4 regions of the Streptomyces sp. NPDC001068 genome follow, and region 3 is predicted to be linked to each of the others. Evidence: riboswitches for the same ligand, from Rfam matches in the RefSeq annotation. Region 3 holds a riboswitch; each other region holds the start of a gene.
What was found. A riboswitch is a leader RNA that binds a small molecule or an ion and turns the genes downstream of it on or off. The one in region 3 is predicted to bind cyclic di-AMP.
Positions count from the first base shown of each region.

Region 1: another riboswitch for cyclic di-AMP. It lies ahead of ACFY3I_RS24665 (M23 family metallopeptidase); the one in region 3 lies ahead of ACFY3I_RS08250 (NlpC/P60 family protein).
Region 2: another riboswitch for cyclic di-AMP. It lies ahead of ACFY3I_RS33650 (C40 family peptidase); the one in region 3 lies ahead of ACFY3I_RS08250 (NlpC/P60 family protein).
Region 4: another riboswitch for cyclic di-AMP. It lies ahead of ACFY3I_RS04815 (M23 family metallopeptidase); the one in region 3 lies ahead of ACFY3I_RS08250 (NlpC/P60 family protein).

Region 1 covers NZ_JBIAYD010000008.1:457,829-461,451, reverse strand. Annotated here, with positions in the region: gene ACFY3I_RS24670 (aldo/keto reductase) at 1-861, opposite strand, end outside; gene ACFY3I_RS24665 (M23 family metallopeptidase) at 1,103-2,137, opposite strand; cyclic di-AMP (ydaO/yuaA leader) riboswitch at 2,145-2,305, opposite strand; gene ACFY3I_RS24660 (PP2C family protein-serine/threonine phosphatase) at 2,574-3,623, opposite strand, start outside.
Region 2 covers NZ_JBIAYD010000013.1:190,316-193,938, forward strand. Annotated here, with positions in the region: gene ACFY3I_RS33640 (helix-turn-helix domain-containing protein) at 1-823, opposite strand, end outside; gene ACFY3I_RS33645 (ATP-binding protein) at 1,036-1,494, shown strand; gene ACFY3I_RS33650 (C40 family peptidase) at 1,538-2,011, opposite strand; cyclic di-AMP (ydaO/yuaA leader) riboswitch at 2,015-2,228, opposite strand; gene ACFY3I_RS33655 (hypothetical protein) at 2,560-2,868, opposite strand; gene ACFY3I_RS33660 (ATP-dependent Clp protease proteolytic subunit) at 2,876-3,511, opposite strand.
Region 3 covers NZ_JBIAYD010000002.1:702,173-705,795, reverse strand. Annotated here, with positions in the region: gene ACFY3I_RS08250 (NlpC/P60 family protein) at 1-1,368, opposite strand, end outside; cyclic di-AMP (ydaO/yuaA leader) riboswitch at 1,377-1,551, opposite strand; gene ACFY3I_RS08245 (DUF1996 domain-containing protein) at 1,897-3,623, shown strand, end outside.
Region 4 covers NZ_JBIAYD010000001.1:1,120,065-1,123,687, forward strand. Annotated here, with positions in the region: gene ACFY3I_RS04805 (HPr family phosphocarrier protein) at 1-221, shown strand, start outside; gene ACFY3I_RS04810 (GntR family transcriptional regulator) at 539-1,234, opposite strand; gene ACFY3I_RS04815 (M23 family metallopeptidase) at 1,447-2,202, opposite strand; cyclic di-AMP (ydaO/yuaA leader) riboswitch at 2,215-2,378, opposite strand; gene ACFY3I_RS04820 (M16 family metallopeptidase) at 2,579-3,623, opposite strand, start outside.

The DNA of each region.
Region 1 (3,623 bases), on a different contig from region 3:
CTGGGCCGCGAGCCAGGCCAGGGCGACCGTGGCGATCGGGGCGGAGTGGGCGTCGGCGATCTCGTCCAGGGCGGCCAGGACCTGCCGGCCCCGCTCGCTCTCCAGGTACTGGGCGGCACGGCCCGAGCGGGCGCTGTCGACGGTCGCGCCGGGCCGGTACTTGCCGGTGAGGAAGCCCGCGGCCAGCGCGAAGTAGGGGACCGCCGCGAGACCGGTGCGGGAGGCCAGCTCCTGGAGGGGACCCTCGTAGGTGTCGCGGGAGACGAGGTTGTAGTGGGGCTGGAGGGCGACGTACCGGGCGAGGCCCTCGCGGTCGGAGAGGTCCAGCGACTCCTGGAGCCGCTCGGCGGTGATGTTGGAGGCGGCGATGTGCCGGACCTTGCCCGCGCGCACCAGTTCGTCCAGGGCACCGACGATCTCCTCGACCGGGATCTCGGGCTTGTCGAAGTGGGTGTAGTAGAGGTCGATGTAGTCGGTCCCCAGGCGCCGCAGTGAGGCGTCCGCGGCGGCCTTGATGTTGGCGCCCGACAGACCCGGGTAGTCGGGGTGCTGGCTGACCTTCGTCGCGATGACGACGTCCGAGCGGTTGCCGCGCGCCTTGACCCACTTGCCGATGACGGTCTCGGACTCGCCGCCCTGGTGGCCCTCGATCCAGGCCGAGTAAGAGTCGGCGGTGTCCACGAAGTTGCCGCCCGCTGCCGTGTACGCGTCGAGGACGGCGAAGGACGTGGCCTCGTCGGCGGTCCAGCCGAAGACGTTGCCGCCCAGGCAGAGCGGGAATACCTCCAGGTCGGAGGCACCGAGCTTGCGCAGAGGGCGGGAAGCGGAGGGGGAGGCGGAGGAGTCCGGAGTAGAGGTCATGCCTCAGTTCAACATCGTCGGCCGGGGGTCCGATGCCGCCACAACGCGAAGTTCTCGTAAAAGCGGAAGGCGTCGCTGCGGAAGGCGTTCTCGTAAAAGCGGAAGGCGTCGCGACGGAAGGCGTTCTCGCAAATGCGGAAGGCGTCGCCCGGTCCCGGACACCGTCCCCCGGACGCACCGGACCGGCAGCCCTGACGTCGGGGGGTCGTCGTCAGGGCCGCCGGGGATCAGTGGGGGTCCGTCAGGGGTTCAGGCCCTTGCCGCGCAGCCAGGTCATCGGGTCGATGCCGGTGGCCTGGCCGCCGGGGTGGACCTCCAGGTGGAGGTGCGGGCCGGTGACGTTGCCGGTGGCGCCGACCCGCCCGATGACGTCACCGGTGGCGACCTTCTGGCCGACCTTGACGCCGATCGAGGACTGGTGGCAGAACCACAGCTCGGTGCCGTCGTCGAGGGTGAGGATCGTGCGGTAGCCGTACGAGCCGGCCCAGCCGGCCTCCGTGACGGTGCCGCTGTGCACGGCCTTGATCAGGGTCCCGGTGGGGGCGGCGAAGTCGAGGCCGGTGTGGTAGCCGGAGGCCCACATGGAGCCGGCCTGGCCGAAGGTGCCGGTGATCGTGTAGGAGACGACCGGCAGCGTGTACTGCTTGGCCAGCGCGGCGAGCCGCTTCTGCTCGGCCTGCGCCTTCTCGGCGGCCTGCGCCTTCTCCTTGGCGTCGGCGGCCTGGGTCGCCGCGGCCTTCTCCGCCTTCGCCTCCGCGTCGGAGACCGCCTTGTCGGCGGCGGCGACGGCCTTGGCGGTGGCCTTCACGTCGATCTGGGTCTGCTGCTGCTCGGCCTGGGCGATGATCCGGCTGCGCAGCGCCTCACCGGCGTCGGAGGAGGAGTCGGCGTCGGTGGCGGTCGCCGTGGTGACGCTGCTGAGCGCGGTGGGGGCCGCCTGGTGGCCGCCGTCGTCGCCGAGCAGGGAGTCGACGGAGGACGGCAGGTCGGGCAGCGAGATGGAGACCGGCGGCTTGCCGGTGTTGGCGCTGGCCATGCCGCCCGCGCCGACGGCGGCGATGACGCCGACGCCGAGAACCGTGGAGCTCCGCGCGAGGCCTCCGCCGCGCTGCTTGGCGACGCGGTGCCGGCCGCGTACCGGGGCGAGGGACTCCTCGGTGGGGTTCCACTCCTCCCAGGGGCCCTCGTCGGTGCGCTGTCCACCGAGGCCGTAGGCCTCGGGCTGACGCTGGCTGGGCACGAACGGGGCTGTCGGAGCAGGCCGGTTGGACGCCACGCGGGCGCACTCCTTTCCTTCCGCTGCCTACCGGGTTAGCTGACGGGTTCGGAGCAGGAAGGTCTCCTACGCGCGTATACCGACCGATTTCTACCCGGTGGTATTAGTGCGATTCACCCCAAGGTGGTGGTTCCCCGGTTCCCTTGCGGGATTCGGCGCGTGCGCGCGGAGCCGTCGCGGGTGACGGCTGTGACGACCGCGCTGCGTTATCGAACGTTAATAGACCCGGCTATCAGATTCCAAGCCGTTCTCCTTGATCATTACGCTTTCAAGGCGTGGACTTACCTGCTACGAACGGTCAAAAACGGTCGAGTTGACCATGTGTTCTGTACAGCTCAGGAGTCACAGCAGTTTTGATGGTGACTCAGACGTTATGCGGACGGCTTCCGTCCGCGCACCGTGGGTGACCATCCGCAGTACGGCCCCGTGATCGCGTTCAGGGCCGCCGCACCGCGAGCAGCGCCATGTCGTCCGTCATGCCGCCCCCGGTGTGCCGGCGCACCTCGGCGGCGATCCGGGCCAGCAGCGGACCGGGGGCGGTGAGGGCCCGCCCGGTCAGCCGTCGCTCGGGGTCGTAGAACACGCCGCGCGCGTCCCGCGCCTCGGAGAGGCCGTCGGTGTGCAGCAGCAGCGTGGCCCCGCTCGGGAACGGGTGCTCGGCGGCCCGGTCCGGCCCGTCCCCCAACTCGCCCATCCCCAGCGGCAGCGCGGCCTCCGGCACTCGCACCGGGAAGACCACGCCGTCACCGTGCAGCAGCAGGGGCGGCGGATGTCCCCGGTTGACGATCCGGACCGTGCCGTCCCCGTGCGGGAGTTCGGCGAGCACGGCGGTGGTGAACCCCTCGTACGCGTCGACTCCGCCACGCCGGACGCACTCGCGGGTCATCGCCCGCTCCAGCCGCCCCGCCACCCCCTCCAGGGTGACCTCCTGCTCGGCGGCCTCCCGGAACGCGCCGATGACCACCGCCACCGCGGCGACCGCGCCCATGCCCTTGCCGCGCACGTCGCCGACGACCAGCCGCACGCCGAAGGGGGTGTCCTGGACCGCGTACAGGTCGCCGCCGATGAAGGTGCCCTCCTGGGCCGCCTCGTAGCGCGCGGCGATCTCGAAGCCGCCGATCCGCTCGGCGGGCTCGGGCAGCACCGCCCGCTGCGCCGCCTCGGCGACCTCGCGGGCGGAGGCGAGCCGCCGGTCGCCGAGGCGGACGATCCGGTTGATGCCGGCCGCGAGGGCTGCGACCGTGGCCACGGTCACCATCTCGGTGACGGCGTCCGCGTCCGGCCCGAACCCGAACCGGGCGTGCACGGCGTAGGTGGCGAGGAAGGACGCGATTCCGGTCAGGACGGTGGTGCGCAGGGACGCGAGGGGCGCGGCGATCAGCGGAGCCGCCGTGAAGAAGGGGACGGCCGTGTACCCGACCGGGGTGAGCCTGTCGTAGCAGACGCCGGAGACGATCAGCAGGGCGGGCAGGAACCGGGCCAGGGT
Region 2 (3,623 bases), on a different contig from region 3:
AGTCCTCGGGTGAAAGGGCGTGCATCTGAAGGGAGTTGAAGGCCTCCGTGTAGGACTGGAGGTCTTCTTTCCGTTCGAGGTAGAGGCTACTCGTCAACTGGTCGAGAACAACCACGTCCAGATCAGAAGTGCTCGGAAATGAGAAGATTACGAAAGGCCCGGTGATGCCGATATGCGCTCCGGCCGAGAACGGCAGCACCTGGAGCCGTACCTGGGGCAGCCGGGCCGCCGCCGCCAGCCGCTCCAGCTGACGCGCCATCACCCCCGGGCCGCCCACCTCCCGGCGCAGCACGGCCTCGTCCAGCACCGCGCTCAGCTCCAGCGGCGGATGGTTTCGCAGCACGTCCTGCCTGGCCAGACGCACCTTCACGAGGGCGTCCAGCGCCTCGTCGTCGAGCCCGTCGACGGCCGCCCGGGTCACGGCGCGCGCGTACTCCGGGGTCTGCAGCAGCCCCGGCACGACGGAGGTCTCCAGCGTGCGCATGGCGCGGGCCTGCGACTCCAGGCTGATGAAATCGCGATAGGTGGGCGGCAGGACCCCGCGATAGGCGTGCCACCAGTGGTGCCGCCCGGCGGTGTCCTCCGACCCCGCCAACACCAGCAGCAACTCGCGCAGTTGTTCCTCGGCCACACCGTAGGCGTCGAGGAGTAACCGCACATCGGCCGGTTTCACACCACTGGCGCCGGTTTCGATCCGGCTCACCTTCGACTGATGCCAGCCCACCAGGCGGGCGGCCTCGCCGCTCGTGAGGCCGGCGCCGGTGCGCAGTGTGCGCAGCTCGGCGCCGAGTTTCCGGCGGCGCACCGCGGGACCGTTCTGCATGGGCTACTCCTTACTCCTTCCGGGTCACCCAAATACGCTCTGAGGTCGCAGAGTTCACCGCATCGAGCGACAGATATATGCATATCTTGGTGGATCGCTCCCCTGGCCGCCCCGGTAATGGCAGTCTGGCGAAGAAGCACCAGTCCGGGACCGTACTCGAACCATCCGCACCGTGTCGGACCACGGTCCCGTGGGAAAGGGACGACGTCGCCATGGCAGACCACCTGGAAGCATCCATCACTCTGCCGAGCGATCCCGCCTCGGTGTCCACGGCCCGTTCCTACGCGCTTGGCACCCTCGCGGAATGGGGGCTGTCACCCCGGACGGAGACCGCGGACACCATCCGCCTCATCGTCTCCGAGCTCGCCACCAACGCGGTGCAGCACACCTTCGGGCAGTCCCCCACCTTCACGGTGGACCTCGTCCTCGACCGTGACGAACGGCTGCGCATCGGCGTCACGGACAGCCACCCGCGCTTCCCCAAGAGACTCCCGGCCGCGGTCCAGCAGGACAACGGGCGCGGCATGGTCATCATCCGCTGGCTCACCGCGGAGTGCGGTGGCAGGCTCCGGGTGCGTCCCACCCGGGAGGGCGGGAAGACCGTCTTCATCGAGCTGCCCTGGGCCGTCCCGGCCGGCACGGTCACCGCGGCCGGCCAACAGGAACCGTAGCCCTGAGTTCCTGCCGGCCGGCCGCGGGGTGGTTCCGGGCGGGTCAGCTGACCCGGCCGTACCAGACGCTGCGCGTCCAGATCTTCTGGAGCTTCACCACGTCCCCGGTCTTCGGGGCGTGCCAGATCTTTCCCTTCCCGGCGTAGATGCCGACGTGGTACACGCTGGAGCCCGAGTGGAAGAAGACCAGGTCCCCGGCCTTGCGGTTGCCGGCCGAGATGTGACGGGTCTTGTTGTACTGCTGGGCCGCCGTACGCGGGAGCTTCTTGCCCGCCTTCTTGAACGAGTACAGCGTGAGCCCGGAGCAGTCGAACCGGTTCGGTCCGGTGGCACCCCACCTGTAGGGCGAGCCCTTCTTCGAGGCCGCGACCTGAAGTGCCTTCGTCGCCATCGTGGCGGCCGAGGCGTCGGAGGCGACACCGGGGATCACGATGGAGCCGCCCACGGCGGCGATGGTGAGTGCCGAGGCCGTGCCGGCCCGTGCCATCAGCGACGGGACACGATTGAGCGCAGTCATGCGCAACCCTTCGTCAGCCGCCTGTGAAGGATGACCTGTCGGATTCGGGCTGGCGAAGTTGCCCGGCCGTGTTTCCACGGCTTCACCCCAAGGGCTGCGCGGTCCGGTCGGACTTCGACCGTGCCGGCGACCCGTCGTGCTCGGGTCCTCCACTCCTGCCGATCCACTTCCGTCGACCGGTCATCCGGGCGGCGGCAGGACTCGGCGTCCGCCCGGATCGCCCCGCCGCTGTGGCGGGGGCTTGTCGTCAGACAGGGATCTTCACCTACGTGTGTCCGAAAATCCCAACGGAACCGGTTATTTGTGGGGTTACTCACCACCCACCCGTTCGGGTGGACAGGGGTGTGTTCGAATATTCGTCAACTGGCCTGCGTAGCCCCGGACCTGCGGCGCAGCCCCTCGCGGGCGCTCTCTCGCGCGCATCCTGAGCGGTCTCGTCGGTCAGGTAAAACCACGCCACGCTCCGCCGAACAGCCGTAACCCCTTTGGGTCGTTTCAACTCCGGCCCCGTCGGCCGGTGGACGTGGTGCACCGGACTTCGGCGGGCCTCACCGTACGCAGTCGGGCGGGAGTACGACGCGCGCGGTCCGGCGCTCACCGTCGAGCACCCGCAAAGCGCGTGCCAGCGTGTCCCCGTGGAGCTCCGACTCGCCCCGCCCGTGCATCAGGGCGAGCGCGTCGCGCAGCTCTGCCGCCGCGCGCACCAGCGCCTGCGCGGCGCGCAGCCCACGATAGGTGTCCTCGTTCTGTGCCGGGTTGATCCGGCCCAGCAGGTCGACGACGTCCAGGTAGCGGTCGATCAGCTCGCCCTCGGCCCGGGTCAGCGCGGGCAGCGGTGGCAGCTCCGGCAGCGGCATCGGGCGCTCACCCCGCGTCCGGCAGGCCGAGCATGCTCCTGCGGCTGGGCACGACGCGGTCCACCAGCCCGTACGCCAGCGCGGCCGGCGCGTCCAGTACGAGGTCCCGCTCCAGATCCCGGTGGACCTGGGCGGCGGTACGCCCGGTGTGCCGGACGAGCATCTCCTCCAGCAGCGCTCGGGTCCGCTCCAACTCCGCCACCTGGATGGCCAGATCACTCGGCCGGCCCTGTACCGGTTCCGGCAGCGACGGCTGCCGGAGCACGATCCGCGCGCCCGGCAGCATGGACCGTTTGCCCGGGGTGCCCGCCGCGAGCAGCACCGCGGCCGACGCCCCGGCCTGGCCCAGGCAGATCGTCTCCACGTCGCAGGTGACGTACCCGACGGTGTCGTAGATCGCGGTCATCGCGCTGAACGAGCCGCCCGGGGAGTTGATGTACAGCGAGATGTCCCGGTCCGGCGAGGCGTGCTCCAGGTGCATGAACTGCGCCGTCACGTCGTTGGCGGAGGTCTCGTCGACGGGTGTGCCGAGAAAGACGATCCGCTCCTCCAGCAGCTTCGCGTACGGATCCAGGGTGCGCTGCCCGGCGGGGGTGCGTTCGGTGAACTCGGGCAGGACGTAGCGGGCGGACGGTCGGGTCATGGCGTACCCCTCCTCGCGGCTGAGCTGTCTCAGCGGCCGAACTCTCGGTAAGGAACGTACAGGATGTACAGAACGCTGGGAGGGTGTCGAGCCGGGATTCCGCTGTCGCCGA
Region 3 (3,623 bases):
GCCGCCGGCGGTGTACGGCGCCTCCGCGGTGAACGCCGGCGCCCCGAGATGGGCGGCCGCCGCGTCCGGCGCCATGACCGGGAACGCGCCGTTGTCCATCAGGCCCGGGAGGGGCGCGGAGACCTGGAAGGCGCCCATGTCGGTGGGGGCCATGGTCTGGAAGGCGCCCATGTCGGTGGGGGCCATGGTCTGGAAGGCGCCCATGTCGGTGGGGGCCATGGTCTGGAAGGCACCCATGTCGGCCGGGGCCATGGTCTGGAAGGGGCCCATGTCCGCGGAGGCCGTGGCTTGGAATGCAGCCGTGTCCGCGGGGACCCCGGCCGGGAAGGCCTCCGTGTTCGCCGGGGTCGCGGCCGGGAAGGCACCCGTGTCGTCCGGCATCGGGAACGTGCCGGTGGCGCCCGGCGTCATGACCCGGAAGGAACCGGTGTCGCCGAGGGTCGCGGTGGGGGGCGGAGCGGTGTCCATGGCGGGCGCGGCCGGCACGTCGCCGGTGCCGCCCGGCGTCATGACCCGGAAACCGGGCGGGGCCGCCGGAAGCCGGGACGGTGCGCTGCCCGGGGTGATGATCCGGAAGGTGCCGGTGTCCGTCGGGGACACGATCGGGATGCCCCCGGTGTCCGTCACGGCCGTCTCCGGCGACGCTCCGGTGTCGCCGTATCGTCCCGGCGCCCCGGCGGGAGCCGGCCGCCGCGCCGGGACCCGGGCCTCGGGCGTGGTCCAGAGGGCCTGGGCGACCGGTGCCGCCTGCGGGGCCTGGGCGGGCGCGGCCGGTTCGAGCGCCGCGACCGCCCGCTGTCCGGTGCGCTGCGACAGCAGCTCCCGCGCCTTGGCGATCTTCAGCTGGCTCCTGGTCTTGGACGTGCCGGGCGTGGCGCGCCGCGGCGCGGCGGCGGGCAGTGCCCTGGGCGCGTCGGACGAGCCGGGCGGCAGGGCCGCGGGGGACCCGGCCGTCAGTTCCCGCCCGGGGCGCGCCGCCGGCTCGCGGACGACCTCGATGTCACTGTTCGCGGAGGGTCCCGCGGTCAGCTCAGGCCGGGACGGGCCGGAGCCCTCCACCTGGCCGAGCAGGTCGGCCGCCATCGGGCTGACGGGCCGGCGTGGTCCGGGGCGGGCGGGCTGCCGGTCGGCCGGCAGCGCAGCGGGGACGCTCGGCCCGAGCCGTGAGCGTGCCGTGTCGAACCACTCCCGCGCGATGCTCTCGAGGCCCGGGTCGTCACGCCGGGGCCGCTTGAACAGCGGGACACCGCGGGACCGCGAGCCCCCGTTCATCGCGCGCGTGGCGTTGTAGTTCCCGGTGGCGTTCTCGGCCTGGTCGTAGAGGTTGTCGATCCGCTGTCGAACCTCGTCACGGCTCTCGGGCGCCATGGGGGTCGTGCTCCTTCCGTACTCCGCCGACCGGGTTAGCTGTCGGGTTCGGGCGGGTCGATCCGGAAGGCATGCCCTACGGCCCCTGCCTGAGAAGGCGGTCGGCCGATTCACCCCAGTGGTTCCGTTGGGTCCCCGGCTCCGGGAGGCCCCGTTGGGCACCGGATTGGGCGGAGGCCGCGCGGCCCGGCGGGATTCGCCGGGGGGAGCCGAACGGCCTGCCCGTCAACTTAGCCAACTTGTGTCACTCGTGTGAAGGTTGGAGTGGCTAATGTCCGATACGTAATTGTGATGTTCGTCGTAGTGCTCGACGGCGGGGGGCGCTGCCGCGGGCGGTCCCACGGGCTGCTTCCTATGAGAACACCGTGAATTCGTGGGGTGGTTGAACACGGAGGCGCCGCGCCGCGTATCAGGCGGGGGGATTTCCATGCCCGGCCGACCACGACACGCAGGGGAACGACCTTGAGACCCAACAGGCGCAGACGCCCGACCGGCGCACAACGCGCGACCTTCGCAGCGGTCGCCCTGATGCTCGGTGGCGGAACACTGGTCGCGGTGAACGTCTACGCCTCGGCCACCGAAGGGGGTTCGGACCAGTCCGGAGCGACCGCCAACGCTCAGGTGCTGTCCGCGCCCACCGTCTACTGCCCCGACGTCGGAAGCCGTCTGACCGACGTGCCCGACGCGGCCCGTGCCGACGTCGACGGTGAACTCGCGCAACTGGACCAGCAGATCGTGGCCGCCTACCAGCAGCTCAAGGACTCGGCGGCGGCGATCCAGCAGGACCCCGGTGCCGCCGACCGGACGATCCTGGAGCCGCTGAAGGAGAAGCGCTCCGAGTCCCTCCAGCGCATCGCCGACGCCATCGACCGCGAGGGGGACCGGCCCCAGGGCCTCGACGACCTCGCGGCGTGCACGCTGCACTCCTCGGACCAGGGCGGCGGCCAGTCCGCCTCGCCGCAGGGCGGTGAGACACCGGGCCAGGGCGCGAGTGCGAGCGCGAGCGCGAGTGCCGGCACGGGCGTCGGAGGGCAGGGCGGCAACGGCCCGGTCGCCGCCGACTACGCCGACATCACCGGTGTGCAGCCCAACGTCGCGAACCCGGCCGAGCGGTCCGGCGGCTCCACCGGCACCTTCTCCTCCAGCTGCGGGGTCAACGCCAACGGCCTGTTCAACTCGGACAACGTGATCGTGGCGCCCGGCGTCTCCAACGGCGCCCACCACTTCCACGACTACATCGGCAACCAGTCCAACAACGCGTTCGCCAGCGACGACGACCTCGCGAAGGCCGACACCAGCTGTGCGGACCGGGGCGACAGGTCGACGTACTACTGGCCGGTGCTGCGGCTGCAGAACGGCAAGCAGGAGCGGGACGCCGACAAGCCGGGCGGCGGTACCGAGGGCAACGCCGGGCAGATCGTGACGGCGAAGGAGGTCACCCTCACTTTCGAGGGGAACCCGACCTCGAAGGTCACCGAGATGCCGCGGCTGCTGCGCATCATCACCGGTGACGCCAAGTCCTTCGTCAACGGCCCGGCCAACGCCAACGCCTCCTGGAGCTGCACCGGTTTCGAGGACCGGCAGCTCAAGGACAAGTACCCGCTGTGCCCCAAGGGCAGTGACGTGGTGCGCACGTTCAGGTTCCAGAGCTGCTGGGACGGCCGGAACATCGACAGCGCCAACCACCGCACCCACGTGGCGTTCGAGGCCGCCGACGGCAGCTGCCCGAACGGCTTCCAGGCCATCCCGCAGCTGGTGCAGCGCATCGTCTACGCCGTGGACGCGCCGAGCCTTCAGGACGGCGGCCGTACGGTCCCGCTGTTCGCGGTGGACTCGTTCCCCGAGCAGCTCCACAAGCCGGTGACCGACCACGGCGACTTCATCAACGTCTTCGACGAGGACCTGATGCGGAAGATGGTCGACTGCATCAACTCCGGCCGCACCTGCGGGGCCGGGGCCGGCGAGCAGCCGCCGTCGCAGAGCGCCGAGCCCGACCCGTCCGAGTCGGCGAGCCCGCAGGACCCGCCGTCGGACACCGCGAGCCCGGTCACCGAACCGAGCGACACGGCGGCCCCGGCCGAACCGCCAGCCGAGACCGGGGGCGCCGAGCCCTCCGAGCCCCCGGCGGAGCCGTCCGCCACGAAGACCGACTCCGGCGGCACCGGTCTGCCGCACGTCTACGCGAGCGCTTCGCCCAAGAAGTCCTCGGGCACCGGAGGCGGCGTCATCAGCCGGCCGACCGACCGGCCCGAGAC
Region 4 (3,623 bases), on a different contig from region 3:
TCTTCGTCCGAGCCGCCACGGCCACAGGCGTCCCGGTGACCATCGCCAAGGCCGGGGGCGACCCCGTCAACGCGGCCTCCATGCTGGCTGTCCTGGGCCTGGGTGCGCAGGGCGGCGAGGAGATCGTCCTCGCCTCCGACGCCGAGGGCGCGGACGCCGCTCTCGACCGCCTGGCCAAGCTGGTCGGCGAGGGTCTCGAGGAACTCCCCGAGACCGTCTGAGCCGCACGGCTCCCGCACCACCGGGCCGCGCCACCCCTGCGAGGGCGGCGCGGCCCCGCCGTTTCCGCCGTGCGGGTTTCCGGCGTCCGGGTTTCCGTCGTCTGCCGTTCCCGTTGTTCCGGTAGTTCCCGTTGTTTTCGTCGCAGGGATCACGCGGCCTCGGCGGCGGTCGGCGCGGCACCCGTGTTCCACATGGCGCGGGAAAATTCACGCCGGGCACACGAATGGCGCGTCACCGGGAATTACCGGCACGCACAGATAAAGGCAGCGGAAAGACCGCTCCGCCGAATTACATCTCTTTGTATACGGCGCCCGTGTTAATGCCGCGGGCCCGACATGTTTACGGGATGTTGCGAAGTCCTCACACCACCGCCCCGGTCCGTGCCGCCGGAGAAGCGCAGCCGGTGGGAGAGCGTGGACCGCTCGGTGTGCAGCGCGGTGAGCGCCCGCGCGCGCTCGCCGTCGCCGCGCGCCACCGCGTCCACGATGGCGCCGTGCTCGGCCCAGGACCCCACCGGGTCGGCGGGCGCCGCGACGACGTACATCCAGGCGATCTTGTGCCGCAGTTGGGTGAGTGCCGAGGTCAGGGCATGACTGCCGGTCGCCTGGGCGAGCGTCTCGTGGAACCAGCCGCCCAGCGACCGCAGATCCTCGCTGCCGCCCCTGCGGGCCCGCTCCTGACCCAGCCTGACCAGTCCGCGCAGCACCTTGAGGTGCGCCTCGGTACGGCGCTGCGCGGCCCGGGAGGCGCCGAGCGGCTCCAGGAGCAGACGCATCTCCAGCAGGTCGGCGGCCTCCTGCTCGGTCGGTTCCACGACGCACGCGCCCGCGTGCCGGCGCGTCACCACGAACCCCTCGGCCTCCAGGGTGCGCAGGGCCTCGCGGACGGGGACGCGCGAGACGCCGTAGCGGCGGGCCAGGACTTCCTCGGTGAGCCGGCTGCCGCGCTCATGGACCCCCGCGACGATGTCGTCCCGGATCGCCGTGCATACCGAGTGCGCCGGAATACGCATGTCCGACCTCCGCCCTGGTCCCCGTGAAAAGCCGCCGAGTGACGTCCGTTCCGTGACTCTATTGCAATGGGCCGGAATTTCCGAAGGGGGCCTTGAATCCATGCGTATTTTTTGGACACCGAGGTCACGGAAACGACGAAAGCCCCGGCGTGGAGGCCGGGGCTTTCGGAAAGCTCGTCGGACGGCGTCACATGCTTGCCGCCGCGCTCGGGTCAGACGTCGACGCCGTGCTTGCGGAGGTAGGCGACCGGGTCGACGTCCGAGCCGTACTCCGGGGTCGTACGAGCCTCGAAGTGGAGGTGGGGGCCGGTCACGTTGCCGGTCGCGCCGGACAGGGCTATCCGCTCGCCCGGGGTGACCTTCTGGCCCACCGAGACACCGATCGACGACAGGTGGCCGTACTGGGTGTACATGCCGTCGGCCATCTTGATGACGATCTGGTTGCCGTACGACCCGCCCCAGCCGGTGGAGACCACCGTGCCGGTACCGACCGCGTGCACCTCGGTGCCGGTGGCCGCGTGGAAGTCGATGCCCGTGTGGGCGCCGGAGGACCACAGGGAGCCGCCGGTCTTGTAGCCGGTGGAGACGTACGAGTCGGTGACCGGCACGACGAAGGCGTTGAGACGCTTGCGCTCGGCCTCCCGCGCGGCACGCGCCGCGGCCGCGTGCTCCTTCTCGGCCTTCGCCGCGGCCTTCTCGCGGGCCGCCTTCTCGGCCGCCTCGCGCTCGGCGGCGGCCGTCTGCGCGGCGGCCTGGGCGTCGATCTGTTCGACGACCGAGTCACTGACCGTGATCACCGGCGTGAGGCCGGTCTGCTGGACGGAGTTCTCCGCGGCGAGCGCGGGGGCCGCCGAGACGGTGCCGATGACACCGGTGGTGGTGAGGGCCGCGATGCCGGCGGCCTGCGCGGTGGTGCGCTTCACCCGGCCGGGACGACGGTGCTTCCCGGAGGCGCACATGAACGCCATGTAGAGGCTGGTCCTTTCCTTCCCTCTCGCCTACCGGGTTAGCTGACGGGTTCGGAGCAGGAAGGTCTCCTACGGGCCCCCTCGCGACTAGCGCGGGCGCCCGATTCACCCCAGGGACTGCGTGGGTCCCCGGCTCCCCTGGCTCGCGCCGTACGGGGACTCGGCGATGACTGTCCGGTGCCGCGGGCGCGGCGCAGTGTCGTGCGGACAGCCTGGAAGAACCTACGAGGGCGTCCTCGCAATCCTCAAACGGAACGCGGATTTTGTCGCGCATCCCACAGGGCAGACAGGCAACCTCCGCACCAATCCGGACATTTCAGAGCCCTGGTGGCCGGGTGGTCACCAGGGCTCCGTTCACGCGCGGGGCGTCGCCCGGCTACTCCGCGGCGACGACCGTCACTTCGCCGATGCCGAGGGCCTCGACCGGCTCCCTGATCTGCGCCGCGTCGCCGACCAGGACGGTGACCAGGTGGTCGACCGGGAAGGCGTTCACGACCGCCGCGGTGGCCTCCACGGTGCCGGTGGCGGCCAGTTGCCGGTAGAGCGTGGCCTGGAAGTCGTCCGGCAGGTGCTGCTCGACCTGGTCGGCCAGGGTGCCGGCGACGGCCGCCGCGGTCTCGTACTTCAGCGGCGCCACGCCGACCAGGTTCTGCACGGCGACGTCGCGCTCGGCGTCGGTGAGTCCGCCGGAGGCGAGGGTGCGCAGCACCGTCCACAGGTCCTGGAGCGCCGGGCCGGTGTTCGGGGTGTCCACGGAGCCGCTGATGGCGAGCATCGAGGCGCCGCTGCCGTCGGGGGCGGACCGCAGCACCTGCCCGAAGGCGCGGACGCCGTAGGTGTAGCCCTTCTCCTCGCGCAGGACACGGTCCAGGCGGGAGGTGAGGGTGCCGCCCAGGCAGTAGGTGCCGAGCACCTGGGCGGGCCAGACCCGGTCGTGCCGGTCGGCGCCCACGCGGCCGATGAGCAGCTGGGTCTGGACGGCGCCGGGGCGGTCCACGATGACGACCCGGCCGGTGTCGTCCGCGGAGACCTGGGGCACCGGCCGGGGCCGGCCGGCGGTGCCGTGCCAGGCGCCCAGGGTCTGGCCGAGCAGTTCGTCCAGGTCGATGCCGGTCAGGTCGCCGACGACGACCGCGGTGGCGGTGGCGGGCCGTACGTGCCGGTCGTAGAACCCGCGCACGGCGGCCGCGTCGATCTTCTCGACGGTGTCCTCGGTGCCCTGGCGAGGCCGGGACATCCGCGCGGTCGACGGGAACAGCTCCTTGTAGAGCTGCTTGGCGGCCCGGCGGCTGGGGTTGGCCAGCTCGTGCGGGATCTCGTCGAGCCGGTTGCGCACCAGCCGCTCGATCTCGCTGTCGGCGAAGGCGGGCGCCCGCAGCGCGTCGGAGAGCAGCCCGAGCCCCTTCTCCAGCCGGGAGGCC